3 regions of the Nonomuraea maheshkhaliensis genome follow, and region 3 is predicted to be linked to each of the others. Evidence: riboswitches for the same ligand, from Rfam matches in the RefSeq annotation. Region 3 holds a riboswitch; each other region holds the start of a gene.
What was found. Region 3 has a riboswitch for cyclic di-AMP ahead of ABFX54_RS39620 (hypothetical protein). Riboswitches for the same ligand answer to the same signal wherever they lie in the genome.

Region 1 (4,063 bases), on a different contig from region 3:
ATGGCCCGCCGCCCGGCCGCCACCTGCCGGATGCCCTCGGCCAGCCGCTCAGGCGGCACGCACAGGCTCATGAAGCCCAATGCGGCGCCGGCCAGGGCCGCGCGCACCTGCGCGGGGTTGGGCGCGGCCGACAGCAGCAGCACCCCGCACCCTGGCACGTGCTCGGCCAGCGAATCCGCAGCCGCGGGCTCCCCGGGCAGGTCGAGATCGACCACCGCCACGTCGGCCGCGGCCGCCCGCGCCGCGCTCACCGCCTCCTGAGCGTGCCCCGCCTCGGCGACGACCCGCAGGCCAGGCTCGGCCGCCAGGGTGACGAGCAGGCCACGGCGCACCAAGGGCAGGTGCTCGGCGATCAGTATGCGGATCAAGACGTCCCCCTCCGTCGTTCTCCCAGCGTGATCGCTTGATCGCGCACTGTCAATGCCCGTCGGAACCGGTAAGCCGTACGGTGTGGCGAGTTCGACTACTCTGGGGCTGTCGGACCCTTCGTCTGTCCTGTCGTCTGCCGGGAGCACACCTCGATGAACTGGCTCTACGTCGTGGGGATCATCCTCTTCCTCCTCGGTCTGATGGTCTCCATCGCGCTGCACGAGCTCGGCCACCTGGTGCCGGCCAAGATCTTCGGCGTCAGGGTGACCCAGTACATGGTGGGTTTCGGCTCCACGGCGTGGTCGCGGCGCAAGGGCGAGACCGAATACGGCATCAAGTGGATCCCGTTCGGCGGCTACATCCGCATGATCGGCATGCTCCCGCCCCGCCCCGGCGACGAGCCGGGCAAGCTCAGGAGCACCGCCACGGGCCCGTGGCAGGGCCTGATCGAGTCGGCCCGCGACGCCGCGCAGGAAGAGGTGCGGCCGGGCGACGAAGACCGCGTCTTCTACCGCAAGAAGTGGTGGCAGAAGGTCATCATCATGTCCGGCGGCCCGGCGATGAACTTCGTGCTCGCCTTCGTCTTCTTCAGCATCCTGCTGGTCGGCATCGGCCTGCCCGCCTGGGCCCCGATCGTCTCGCCCGAGACCCACACCTGCGTGATCCCGATCTCCGAGCAGCGCGCCCAGTGCGCGCCCGGCGACAAGCTGACGCCCGCCGCCCAGGCCGGCATGAAGCCCGGTGACCGCATGGTCTCCTTCGACGGCCAGAAGATCGGCTCCTGGGACGACGCCACCCGCCTGATCCGCTCCCACGGCCCCGGCCCGGTGCGACTCGGCATCGAGCGCGACGGCAAGCCGATGACGCTCAGCGTCACGCTCATCGCCCAGGACCGGCCCAACCTCGAAGACCCCGAGAAGATCGACAAGAACGTCGGCTTCCTCGGCGTGCTGCCCACCGAGGTCATGGAGAAGCAGAGCCTCGGCCAGGTCGTCGGCTACATGGGCGAGCTGACCGCCCGGGTGGCGGGCTCGCTGCTCAACCTGCCGGAGAAGATGGTCGGCGTCTGGCACGCGGCCTTCTCCGGCGACGAGCGCGACCCCGAGGGCCCGGTGGGCGTGGTCGGCGCTGGCCGCATGGGCGGCGAGATCCTCGCCTCCGACCTGTCCACCGAGAAGAAGATCGCCATCTTCGTCAACCTGCTGGCCGGCTTCAACCTGGCGATCGGCATGTTCAACCTCATCCCGCTGCTGCCGCTCGACGGCGGTCACGTCGCCGGGGGCCTGTGGGAGGGCATCAAGCGGGCGTACGCCAAGGTCATGAAGCGGCCGGAGCCGGCCTACGTCGACATCGCCAAGGTGCTGCCGCTGACGTACGCGCTCGCGATCGTGATGATGATCATGGCCGGTCTGCTCGTCTACGCCGACCTGGTCAACCCGCTCACGCTGACCAACTGACGCCCCCTGAACATGACGCGGGGCCCGTGCCGTCTCCTCGGCAGGGGCCCCGTTCGGCTTTCCCGGCGTCAGTTCATCGAGATGTGCACGTGGTCGAAGTGGTTCTCGGTGATGCTGCCGCGGTTCGACATCGTTCGCCAGCCCGACCCGTGGTTGATCCGCTGCTTCCAGATCACGTACTTGACGCCCAGCTTGCCCTTGTTCGCCAGCGCCCAGTCCGCCAGCCGGTCGCCGAGGGCGTTGTTGGCCGCCGACGGCATCGAGCCGCCCGTGCTCATCATGAAGTCGCAGGCCCGGCCCAGCGGGTGCTCGCCGCTCGCGCCCGCGCGGAAGCAGCCCACGGAGAACGGCAGCGCGAAGTTCTTGGCCACCTGGGCCTTCATCAGCCGCGTCCGCGGGGTGATGTGGTCAGGGCCGGACGGCAGTTGCGGCGCCCACGAACCGTCGGAGTTGCGGCCCGTCGCGAACGGCACCAGATCCTTGAGCTTGTCCTCGATGTCGTCGATGACCTTCTCGGCGTCGTCGCGCTGACTGTCCACCTCGGCCGCGTCGGCCTTGATCCTGGTCGCCAGGGCGGCGGCCTCCTTGCTGGCCTTCTCCTTGTCGTCCTTGGCCTTGGCCACGCTCTGCACGACCGCCTGCTGCTCGGCCGTCAGCTGTTCGAGCAGGGCGGCGCTGCTGCCGCGCTCGGGGGTCATCAGGAAGGGGAGCGAAGGATCGGCGTTCTGGTAACGCAGGCGGGCGATCTCGGCGACCCGCTGCTCGGCCGTGGCCAGCGTCTGCTCGGCGGTGGCCAGCCTGGCCTTGGCCGCCTCGGCGGCCTGCTGGGCCTTGGCCAGCTCGACGCGCCTGAGGTTGTACTTCTCGATGAGCTTGTCGACCTTGGTGTTGAGCTGTTTGAGCTGCGCCCGGAGCTTCGCCTCCGAGGGTTTGGGGGCGGCGGACGCCGGAATCGCCGGAAGGACGGCGACGGCGGCGGCGGTGATCAGACCGATGGCAAGAGTCGCGGGGGACGAAGCCGCCACGTAGGTGTTCCTCTCCCTCTGCCGGCCGGGTTAGCTGACGGGTTCGGGCATGGGAGTGCGCCCTACCACCGAAGCGGATTCACCCCAGGTGCGGTTTCGGGTCCCCGGCTCCCGGGCCACGCGCCCGGGATTAGGCAAGCGACGGCTGTTATGGCCGGTGCTTATGGGGATATTAGTGGTAGATCACGAGTCATGCGACCTTAAGAGGAAATCAATTAGTGATCTACTTGTGATCGAAGCATGCGCGCCGCCTCCTCCGGCAGCACGTCGTTGACGAAGGCGCCCATCGCCGACTCCGAGCCGGCCAGGAACTTCAGCTTGTTCGGCGCCCGCCGGATGCTGAACAGCTCCAGGTGCAGGTAGGCCAGCTCCCTGTCCTGGCGTACGGGCGCCTGGTGCCAGGCCGAGATGTACGGCATCACCACGCCGAACAGCCCGTCGAAGGCCCGCAGCACCGAGGTGTAGAGGGGGGCGAACGCCGCCCGCTCCTCCTCCGTGAGCGCCGCCAGGTCCGGCACCTGCCGGTGCGGATACACGTGCACCTCGAACGGCCAGCGCGCGGCGGCCGGCACGAACGCCGTCCACAGCTCGTTGGCGGCCACCACCCGCGTCCCCGCAGCCCGCTCGGCCGCCAGCACGTCGGCGAACAGGTTGCCCGGCCCCCGATGGCGGGCAGCCGCGCCGAGTTGCAGCTTGGCCTTGGGCGTGACGTACGGGTAGGCGTAGATCTGGCCGTGCGGATGGGCGAGCGTGATGCCGATCTCCTCGCCCCGGTTCTCGAAGCAGAAGACCTGCTCCACGCCGTCGATCCCGGAGAGCTCGGCCGTGCGGTCGGCCCACGCCTCCATGACCAGCTCCACCTGGGCGTCGGAGAGCCTGGAGAAGGAGGAGGAGTGGTCGGAGGTGAAGCACACCACCTCACACCTCCCCACGCCCGGACGGACCTCGCTCAGTCCGCCCACCTCCTGATAAGTCCCGAAATTTGTGGAGAAAGAGGGGAAGCGGTTCTCGAACACCACCACGTCGTAGTCGTGCGCCGGGATCTCCGTCGACCGCTCGTCCGACGACGGGCACAGCGGGCACTCCGACGTGCCGCCGGTCGGCAGGAACGTACGCGTCTGCCGGTGCCCCGCGACCGCGATCCACTCCTCGGTCAGCGGGTCGTAGCGCAGCTCGGAGGCCACCGGCCGGGGGTCGAGCGTCCGCCGGTCG
Region 2 (4,063 bases), on a different contig from region 3:
TCGTGGCGGTCACCGCCGTCGTGGCGGCGTCCGGGGGCTCGTCCCGCCTCGGTGAGTCCTCCGCGTCCTGCCGTTCGCTCATCTGGCTCCCCTTCACCCGAGCTGATCCCGCACGTACGCGCGCCACCGTGCCGTCAGTGTGGCGACCGTGAGTCCCCGCGCGGCGAGCGCCCGGTCGGCGCCTGTCGTCCTGGCCGCGCGGTAGAGCCTCACCAGCGTCTCCTCGCCGAACCGGTCGGCGAGGAAGCGACACGCCAGCCACGCCTCCTGGTACGCGCGCGCCGGCCGCGCCGGGTCCCGGCCGTCCGCCGCGAAGTCCGCGGAGCCGGGCAGCGCGTCCGGCAGGCGTCCCGCGCGCACCTCGGCGGCCAGTTCGGCGGCGACGGTCGTCACGGGCAGCCCGGCGTCGCGGTAGCCCACGTAGTCGGCGAACCCTTCGTACAGCCAGATCGGGAGCCCGTCGGTGCCCGCTGCGACGTGGGTGAGCTCGTGGGCGAGCACGACGTCCTTGCCGGTGGGGGTGAGGGTGGCGAAGAGCTCGGGAACGACGATCACGCGCCCGCCGTCCGCCATCGCGGCCAGCCCGTCGACCCGGGCCACGCGCGCCAGGCGGGCGGCCTCCTGGGCGGAATCCGGCACGATCACCAGCGGGCGCACCGGCCTGCCGAGCACTCGGGCGACCCTGAGCCCCGCCCTGTCGGCCCTCACCGCCAGCTCCTCCAGCCCGCCGCCACCGCTGCCGCCGCCGTCCTTGCCGTCCCCGCCCTTGCCGCCGCCCTTGTCGTCGTCCGCAGCGCCGCGGGCGTCTTCACCGCCGCTACTGGCGCCGGAGCCCACGACCGTGGAGAGCCGTCCGCGGCGGATCACCGTGCCGCGGCCCGGCCAGAGGTCGCGCGCCTCCGGGGGAAGGATCGGGGAGTCGTGGAGCGGCGCGCCGCCGGAGGCGATGAGCAGCAGGCAGGCCACCACGGCTCGTCGGCTCACCTGCTCGGACACGAAGCCCGATCGTAGCCGGACCCGCACGGACTTCATCCCGGCCGAGCCGGCGCCGCCCTCACCGGCCCGGTCCGCACCGCCGTTCCGGCCGCCCGGCCCGTCGGGGGCGCCATCGGGACGTGCCATGGGGTCTTGTACGTGCCTGGTGGGTGGCCGTAGGTGCGCTGTGAGGGCCGGGGACGAGCCGCGGATGGGCCGGGGACGGGCCGTGGGCGGCCCTGGACGTGCGAGAGCCCCGTCCGGATCCGGGAAGGCTTTCCGTGGATCCGGGCGGGGCTTCTTCACATGCCGGGACGGACCGCGCCGACGAATGACGACCGGCGCCAACCGCCCAGCTTGTCGATGCGCACCCGTTCGCCTGTCCGAGGCGAGTGGATCATCTTGCCCTTGCCGACGTACATGCCGACGTGGCCGAGCCCGTTGAAGAACATGAGATCACCGGGCTTCAACTGCCGCCAGGAGATCTTGTTCCTGATGCGGGCGAACTGGCTGCTCGCCACCCGCGGGAGCTTCACTCCGGCTCGCTTCCAGGCGAACTGGACGAGACCGGAGCAGTCAAACGAACCAGGTCCTGTGGCTCCGTACCGGTACGGGTCACCGATCTGGTTCTTGGCCACGGCGACGGCCTTGCGGGCCTTCGCTTGCTGCCGAGCGACCTTGGCTGCCCTTCGCTGGGCGGCCGTGACCTTCTTCGAGGTCTTGGCGGTGGTTTCCGCCTTCACCGTCGTGACGGTCGATTCGCTCGTCGTCTCCGCCTGAGCCGTCGGAGCAAGGAGGATGGCACCTCCGGCCGTCACGGTCATGGTGAGCGCTACGCCACTCAGGGCAAGGCGGGACAGACGGGGGTTATGCAGGGAGCTGGACAGGATTTCTCCTTGTGTCTTCCACGAACGCCTACCGGGTTAGCTGACGGATTCGGGCCTGGAAGTCGCCCTACGGCGCGATACGCGCGCCGATTCACCCCTGATCCCTGGGGAAACGTGGGATCGCTGGGTCCCCGGCTCCGTGCCTCCTGGCTGCACGGATTCGGCAGGTCGAAGCCCCGGTGAAATGACATGGGGATATCGGGGAACGACCGGCGGATTTCTATCTGTCGCACATCGGGAGGGGACCGATGCGGGTTCGCGGGGCCATGGCTTGTGCACCGCGACGACGCCAGAAGCTACGCCGGAAGTTCAAGGATCGGCAAAGCGTGAGCCCGGCTGTAAAGATCAGACAGAGGACTTTGTCAGATTCGAAACCCCTGCTGGAACACCAGGTTATGTTATGGAAATGTGACCCTGCTCACACTTGTGCGAGCCCAAGATTGTCAGGCCCAAGTTGTCGCTTATGTCACAGATTTCCCGCTTAAATCACGCGTTCGGGGCCCGGGAGCGCTCCCGGGACTTCTGACCGGCTTGAGGGACAGTCGCGGCAGATTTCCGGATATGTACGGCGGCGGCCGTAGGCATCGGCACAGGCCGCGAGGCGATTCCAAAACGCGACTCCGCCTCGTGAACGATGATCCATAGTAGGAAGAGGCGGAAAAAATCCCGCCGCCGGCCGAGAGCGGCCGGACGACGGGACAGGAAACCAGTCGCTACGGACGCACGGCCCCCACCAGCGTGCTGCCGTACGACGAGAGCTTGACCACCTTGACGACGTCACCCGTCTGCGGCGCGTGCACGATCTGCCCGTTGCCCGCGTAGATGCTGACGTGCCCGAGCCCCGCGCTGAAGATGAGGTCACCGGGCTGCAGCGACTTGAGGTCCACCTTGCGGTTGGCCCCCCACGCCCACTGCTGCCACGTCGTACGGGGCAGCGAGACCCCGGCCGCCCGCCAGGCCGCCTGGGTCAGCCCCGAGCAGTCGTACGAGCTCGGCCCCGTGGCGCCGAACCGGTACGGCTTGCCCACCTGCGCGAACGCGAACCGCAGCACCGCAGCCGCGCTGCCCGAGGCGGGGCCGGTGTACTTCAGGCCCACGCTGTTGGGGTTGCCCGGGTTGTAGGCCCCCAGTTTCTCCAGCAGCTTCTTCTGGTCCTTGATCAGCTTGAGGATCTCCGCGCGTTCCTTCTCGACGGCGTCGCGCTCCTTGTCTGCGTCCTGCAGCGCCTTCTGCGCCTTGCCCCGCTCGACCTTCAGGCCCCGGTTCTCCCGGTCGAAGGCCGCCAGCTTCTCGGCCTTCTCCTGCGAGACCTGCCCGGCCAGGGCCAGCCCGGCGAGCATGTCCTGCGGGTTGGGCGAGCCGAAGATGCCGGGCCACGAGGTGACGTCGTTGCCGGCCTGATAGCTGGAGACCGCCATGCCGACGACCTCGGCCCGCAGGTCCGCGACCGTGGCCAGCTTGCGCTTGTAGCTCGCGTTGAGCTCGCCGTACGTGGACTTGGCCTTCTTGTAGCGCTCGGTCGCCGTGTTGTAGCGGTCGACGACCTTGTCGGCCTTGTCGTTGAGCTTGTCGAGCTTGGCCTTCGCCTGCGCGAGCGTGGGTTTGGGGTCAGCCGTGGCCGCCCCCATGGGGATCAGCATCAGCCCGAACGCGAGACCCGTGGCCACCGGCACCCGGCCAAACCTCACTGTGTCGCCTCCCAGGGATTATATCTGGGGCGAAATAGTACAGAAGTGGCGGGTGTGGTTCGACTAAACCGCCATTTCGTAACTTAGGCGCGACCGAGCCTGCGCAGCAGCAAACCCGACGGAACGGGTCTGGCTCCCATCCGCCGGACGGACTCGGCGACCTCGCGGTCCGACGACACCACGGCGATGGCCCTGCCTGGGGGTTCGGCGCGGACGAGCTGGCGGATGAGGTCGTCGGCGATCTCCCCCGGCGCGCTGAACAGCACCCGTACGCCGCGAGGGGCCACCACCTGCACGGGGGCGTTGAGCTCGGCTCCGTCGAAGACCACGGTCACCTCGACCCTGGTCTGCGCCACCAGCCCGCCGAGCCCGGTCATGAGCCGGTTGCGCTGGTCGGCGAGGGTGAGGGTGCCGTAGCCGGTCTTGGTGACGTTGTAGCCGTCGATGATCAGGTGCACCTGGGGCAGGGCGAGCAGCTGGTCGAGCAGCTGCGGGTCGTCGTCGGCCAGGGCC
Region 3 (4,063 bases):
GGCCCCACCATCGTCCTCACGGTCCTGGCCGGACCCGGCGCGAACGTCGGGCTGCTGCGGCTGGAGGGCAGGAAGACGGCCGCCGCGGTGGCCGCCGTCGCAGCACGCAAACACTGAGCGGAACCCGTTCAGAACACGACAAGGGAGGAAGAAACATGGCCGGAATGGACGTCTCTCTCAAGGAGATGATGAGCATCGACGGCACGGTCGGCGCGGCCATCGTCGATCACGGCAGCGGCATGGCGCTGGGCACGCTGGGCGGCTCCAAGGACCTCGACCTCCAGATCGCCGCGGCCGGCAACACCGAGGTGGTCAAGGCCAAACTCCGCACGATGGACTCGCTCGGGCTCAAGGAGAGCATCGAGGACATCCTGATCTCGCTGGGCACCCAGTACCACATCATCCGCCCGATCACCGGGCGCGGCGGCAAGGGGCTGTTCCTCTACCTCGCGCTCGACCGCTCGCGCGCCAACCTGGCGCTCGCCCGGCACCAGTTGCGGGGCATCGAGGAGAAGCTGGAGATCTGACAGCGCCGTGGCCCGCGCGCGGCGCGGGCCACGGCTCGCCGCCTCAGGCGGAGGTCAGTTTGGTGATCTCGGCGGTGAAGGCGGGCCAGAGCTCGCGCGGCAGGTCGTGCCCCATGCCGGGGTAGGTCACCAGCCGCGCTCCCGGGACGGCCGCCGCCGTCGCCCGGCCGCCGGCCACGGGGACGAGCGGGTCGGCCTCGCCGTGCAGCACCAGCGTCGGCACGCGCACCCCCTTCAGCCCCTCCGTACGGTCGCCCGACGCCATGATGGCGGCGAACTGCCTGGCCGTGCCCGCCGGGTCGAAGCTGCGGTCGAAGGAACGCCCGGCCATCTCCGTGATCCGCTCGCGATCCAGCTCGTAGCCGGGCGAGCCGATGACCGCCCACCGCTCCACCGCCTGCTCAAGCGCCGACTCGCGGTCGGCGGGCGGGCGGCCCATGAGCGCCGCGGAGGCGGCCTCCGTGGGCGGGGCGACGGACGGGGCGGGGGTGGACATGATCGAGGTCAGGGTCAGCACCCGCTCGGAGTGGCGGATGGTCAGCGCCTGGGCGATCATGCCGCCCATCGAGGCCCCCACCACGTGGGCGGACGGCCAGCCGAGCACGTCCATGAGGGCCGCGGCGTCGTCGGCCATGTCGTCCAGCAGGTAGGGGGCGGGCGCTCCCGCCGCGGGCACGCCCGCGTCGTGGAAGTGGGTGGACAGCCCCACGTCGCGGTTGTCGTACCGGACGACGTGGTGCCCCTGCTCCGCGAGGAGCTCACAGAGCCCTTCGTCCCATTGGATCAGCTGGGCGCCGAGGCCCATGATGAGGAGCAGGGGCCGGCCCTGCGGTGAGCCGAAGCTCTCGTAGGCGATGTCGATGCCGTTCGCGGCTGCGCGGTTGGTCACGAAGACCAGAATGACATTCTGGTCTTGACTCCGCAAAGGCGGACGTCGGGGGTCAGCCCTGGGATCAGCTCTGAGCCTCGTCCTGCGGCGGGGTGGCCGGGTTGTGGTCACGCTCGGCCCACGCGCGGGTCGAGAACGGGACCGGGTAGTTCTTCTTGCCCGGGCCGTCGCCCCACTTGGTGATGACGTAGTCGATCTCGATGTGGCCCTGGCCGCCGACGCCGTCCACGCCCAGCGTGCTGGAGTTGAACCGGCCGCCGGTCAGCTCGGCGAAGGTCTTGGCGTCGAGGTCGAGCATGATGCCCCGGTTGGAGGGCTCACCGGGGCCGCGGTCGCCCACGAAGAAGGGCAGCTTCTTGCCCTTGTACATCACGTACCCCTCGGTCATGAGGGGCCAGCTGGGGCTGGCGGCCAGCCCTTTCTGCATGGGCTTGCCACTGGCGGGGAGGCCGGTGTCGCCGGCGCGGCCCGAGGCGTCGTCCCAGAAGTACGAGGCCGTGGTGGAGCCCTTGAGCAGGACCTTCTCGTCCGTGCCGGTGGCGGCGTGAGCGGCCGGGCCGGCGATGGTCAGCGTGCCGATGGCGATTGCGGTAAGGAGGGTGAGGGAACGCAGGCCAGAACGGGCAGACATGAAAAGGTAAACCCTTCGCGAGGGGACAAGGGAGTTTGCGCCCATGGGGGAATGGCGCGTAGCGGGAAATCACCTGACGTCGCTACGCGATACGCAAAATGACGAGCCTTTGGAGAAGGGGGCCGCTCTAGTAGGCGGCCGGCACGCGGTCCGGGGGTGTGACACGCTGATGCATGGGGTATTCGGTCCTCTCCATCACGCCTACCGGGTTAGCTGACGGGTTCGGGCGTGGAGATGCCCTACCGGCGTGTGGCCGGATTCACCCCATGAGGTGGGTCCCCGGTTCCCTGGGTTCGGGATTCGGCGCCAGTCGGCAGTCTCTTTGGGTAAGGACTAGGTCACCGGCTGGTAATGGCCGTTACTCTAACTATGGAAACGGACATACGCAAACGTTCCACCACGAACAGGTCGAAAGATCTACCTTCGTCCGGGAATGAAGAAGGGGGCACGGGCATGCCGTACCCCCTCGGATTTTTCCGCCTCAGCCGCCGCTCTTGCGCCTGAACGATCTCTTACTCGCAGCCGGACCGTGCGCCCCGTGGATCTTCGAAGGGTCGACGCCCCTGCCACCCGCGCCCGAGCCCGCGGCCTGGCTGCGCTTGCGCTCCAGTGCCTCGCGGAACTTGCGCTTCATCTCGTCCTCGGGAGTTTCGCTGACTTCCGGCTCCGGTGTATCCGCCATGAGGACCTCCAAGGTGTTGGGGACACTGACAGCTTCGCATGACACCGCTTACGACGCGAAACCGGCCTCGAGGCGGTTCAGGCACGGCAACCCTCACCGCTCTCCGGACGCGGTGAAGGCCAGCAGCCGGAACACCGGATCGGCGGCGCCGTCGCGCCCCTGGCCGTGCCCCGCGAACCGGGCCTCACCGCTGAGCACCAGCCCGTGCCCGGCGGCCACCTCGACCACGAGTTCGGCCCGGTCCGGCGGATCCTGCCGCCCGCCGGGCCCGTGCGCGGCCCGCTTGTCGACCGTCGTGACGAACACTCCCCCGGGCCGCAGCACCCGAGCGGCCTCGGCGATCACCGGGCGGGCGTCGTCGAGCAGGTGGAGCAGCCAGATCGTGGTGACCGCGTCGACCGAGCGGTCACGCACGGGAAGCCGGCGCCCGTCGCCCAGGACCACGTCGATCCGGCCGGCGGCCACCCCGGCCATCCCGGCCGAGGCGTCCACACCGAGCACGCGCAGCCCGAGCCCGGCCAACTCCCGGCTCACCAGGCCGGTGCCGCAGGCGATGTCGAGCAGCGTCCCCTCGCCGGGCAGGCCGTGCGCGGCCTGGCCGGCGAGCATGCCCGTGCCGACCAGATCGTGCACGGCCTGGGCCGCTGCTCTGGCGCGGGGAAGGCCGCCGCGGCTTTCGTCGTAGGAGGCGGCCTCGCGGTCGTAGTTGAGCACGGTTTCAGGGTAAAGGGGTTCCTTTGCGTTCCTGGTGTTGCTTTGGAGCGGTCCAGGATAGGGATACGCCAATGAGACTCCTCGGTCGTGACCTCGCGATGGATCTGGGAGCCGCGAGCACGCGGATCTACGCCAGACGCAAGGGCATCGTGCTCGACGAGCCCTCCGCCGTCATGTGTGACGGCCGGACGGGCAAGGTCATCGGGTACGGCGTGGAAGCCGCCGCACTGGGCGGGGGCGGGCGTACGTGCTGGCCGGTCAGCGGCGGGCTGCCCGCCGACACCGAGCTGGCCCGGCGCATGATCCGGCACTTCCTGCGCAAGGTGCACTGGCATCCGTACGCCCGCCCGCGCGTGGTCATGGCGTTGCCCGCCGACTCCACCCCGATCGACCGGGCGGCGCTGCGTGACATCGCCTACGAGGCGGAGGCGCGGACGGTGCAGCTCGTCCCGCACGCCCTGGCCGCCGCGCTGGGGGCCGGGATGGAGCTGAACGACTGCGCCGGGCACATGGTGATCGACATCGGCCGGGACGCGGCGCGGATCGCGGTGCTGTCCGGGGAGTCGGTGGTGGCGGCCGGTTCTGTGCCGTACGGGGGACAGGCCGTCAACCGGGCCATC

Region 1: it holds a riboswitch for cyclic di-AMP, as region 3 does, so the genes downstream of both, ABFX54_RS23990 (coiled-coil domain-containing protein) here and ABFX54_RS39620 (hypothetical protein) in region 3, are expected to answer to the same signal.
Region 2: it holds a riboswitch for cyclic di-AMP, as region 3 does, so the genes downstream of both, ABFX54_RS42460 (C40 family peptidase) here and ABFX54_RS39620 (hypothetical protein) in region 3, are expected to answer to the same signal.

Annotation. Positions count from the first base shown of each region.
Region 1 covers NZ_BAAAMU010000035.1:72,418-76,480, forward strand. Annotated here, with positions in the region: gene ABFX54_RS23980 (response regulator transcription factor) at 1-368, opposite strand, end outside; gene ABFX54_RS23985 (M50 family metallopeptidase) at 522-1,826, shown strand; gene ABFX54_RS23990 (coiled-coil domain-containing protein) at 1,895-2,851, opposite strand; cyclic di-AMP (ydaO/yuaA leader) riboswitch at 2,857-2,998, opposite strand; gene galT (galactose-1-phosphate uridylyltransferase) at 3,067-4,063, opposite strand, start outside.
Region 2 covers NZ_BAAAMU010000102.1:168-4,230, reverse strand. Annotated here, with positions in the region: gene ABFX54_RS42465 (gluzincin family metallopeptidase) at 94-1,122, opposite strand; gene ABFX54_RS42460 (C40 family peptidase) at 1,278-1,799, opposite strand; cyclic di-AMP (ydaO/yuaA leader) riboswitch at 1,873-2,038, opposite strand; gene ABFX54_RS42455 (C40 family peptidase) at 2,576-3,550, opposite strand; partial or broken gene ABFX54_RS42450 (NYN domain-containing protein) at 3,634-4,063, opposite strand, start outside.
Region 3 covers NZ_BAAAMU010000086.1:36,186-40,248, forward strand. Annotated here, with positions in the region: gene ABFX54_RS39605 (roadblock/LC7 domain-containing protein) at 1-117, shown strand, start outside; gene ABFX54_RS39610 (hypothetical protein) at 156-527, shown strand; gene ABFX54_RS39615 (alpha/beta fold hydrolase) at 571-1,416, opposite strand; gene ABFX54_RS39620 (hypothetical protein) at 1,481-2,047, opposite strand; cyclic di-AMP (ydaO/yuaA leader) riboswitch at 2,231-2,363, opposite strand; gene ABFX54_RS39625 (DUF5302 domain-containing protein) at 2,529-2,729, opposite strand; gene ABFX54_RS39630 (class I SAM-dependent methyltransferase) at 2,823-3,443, opposite strand; gene ABFX54_RS39635 (rod shape-determining protein) at 3,515-4,063, shown strand, end outside.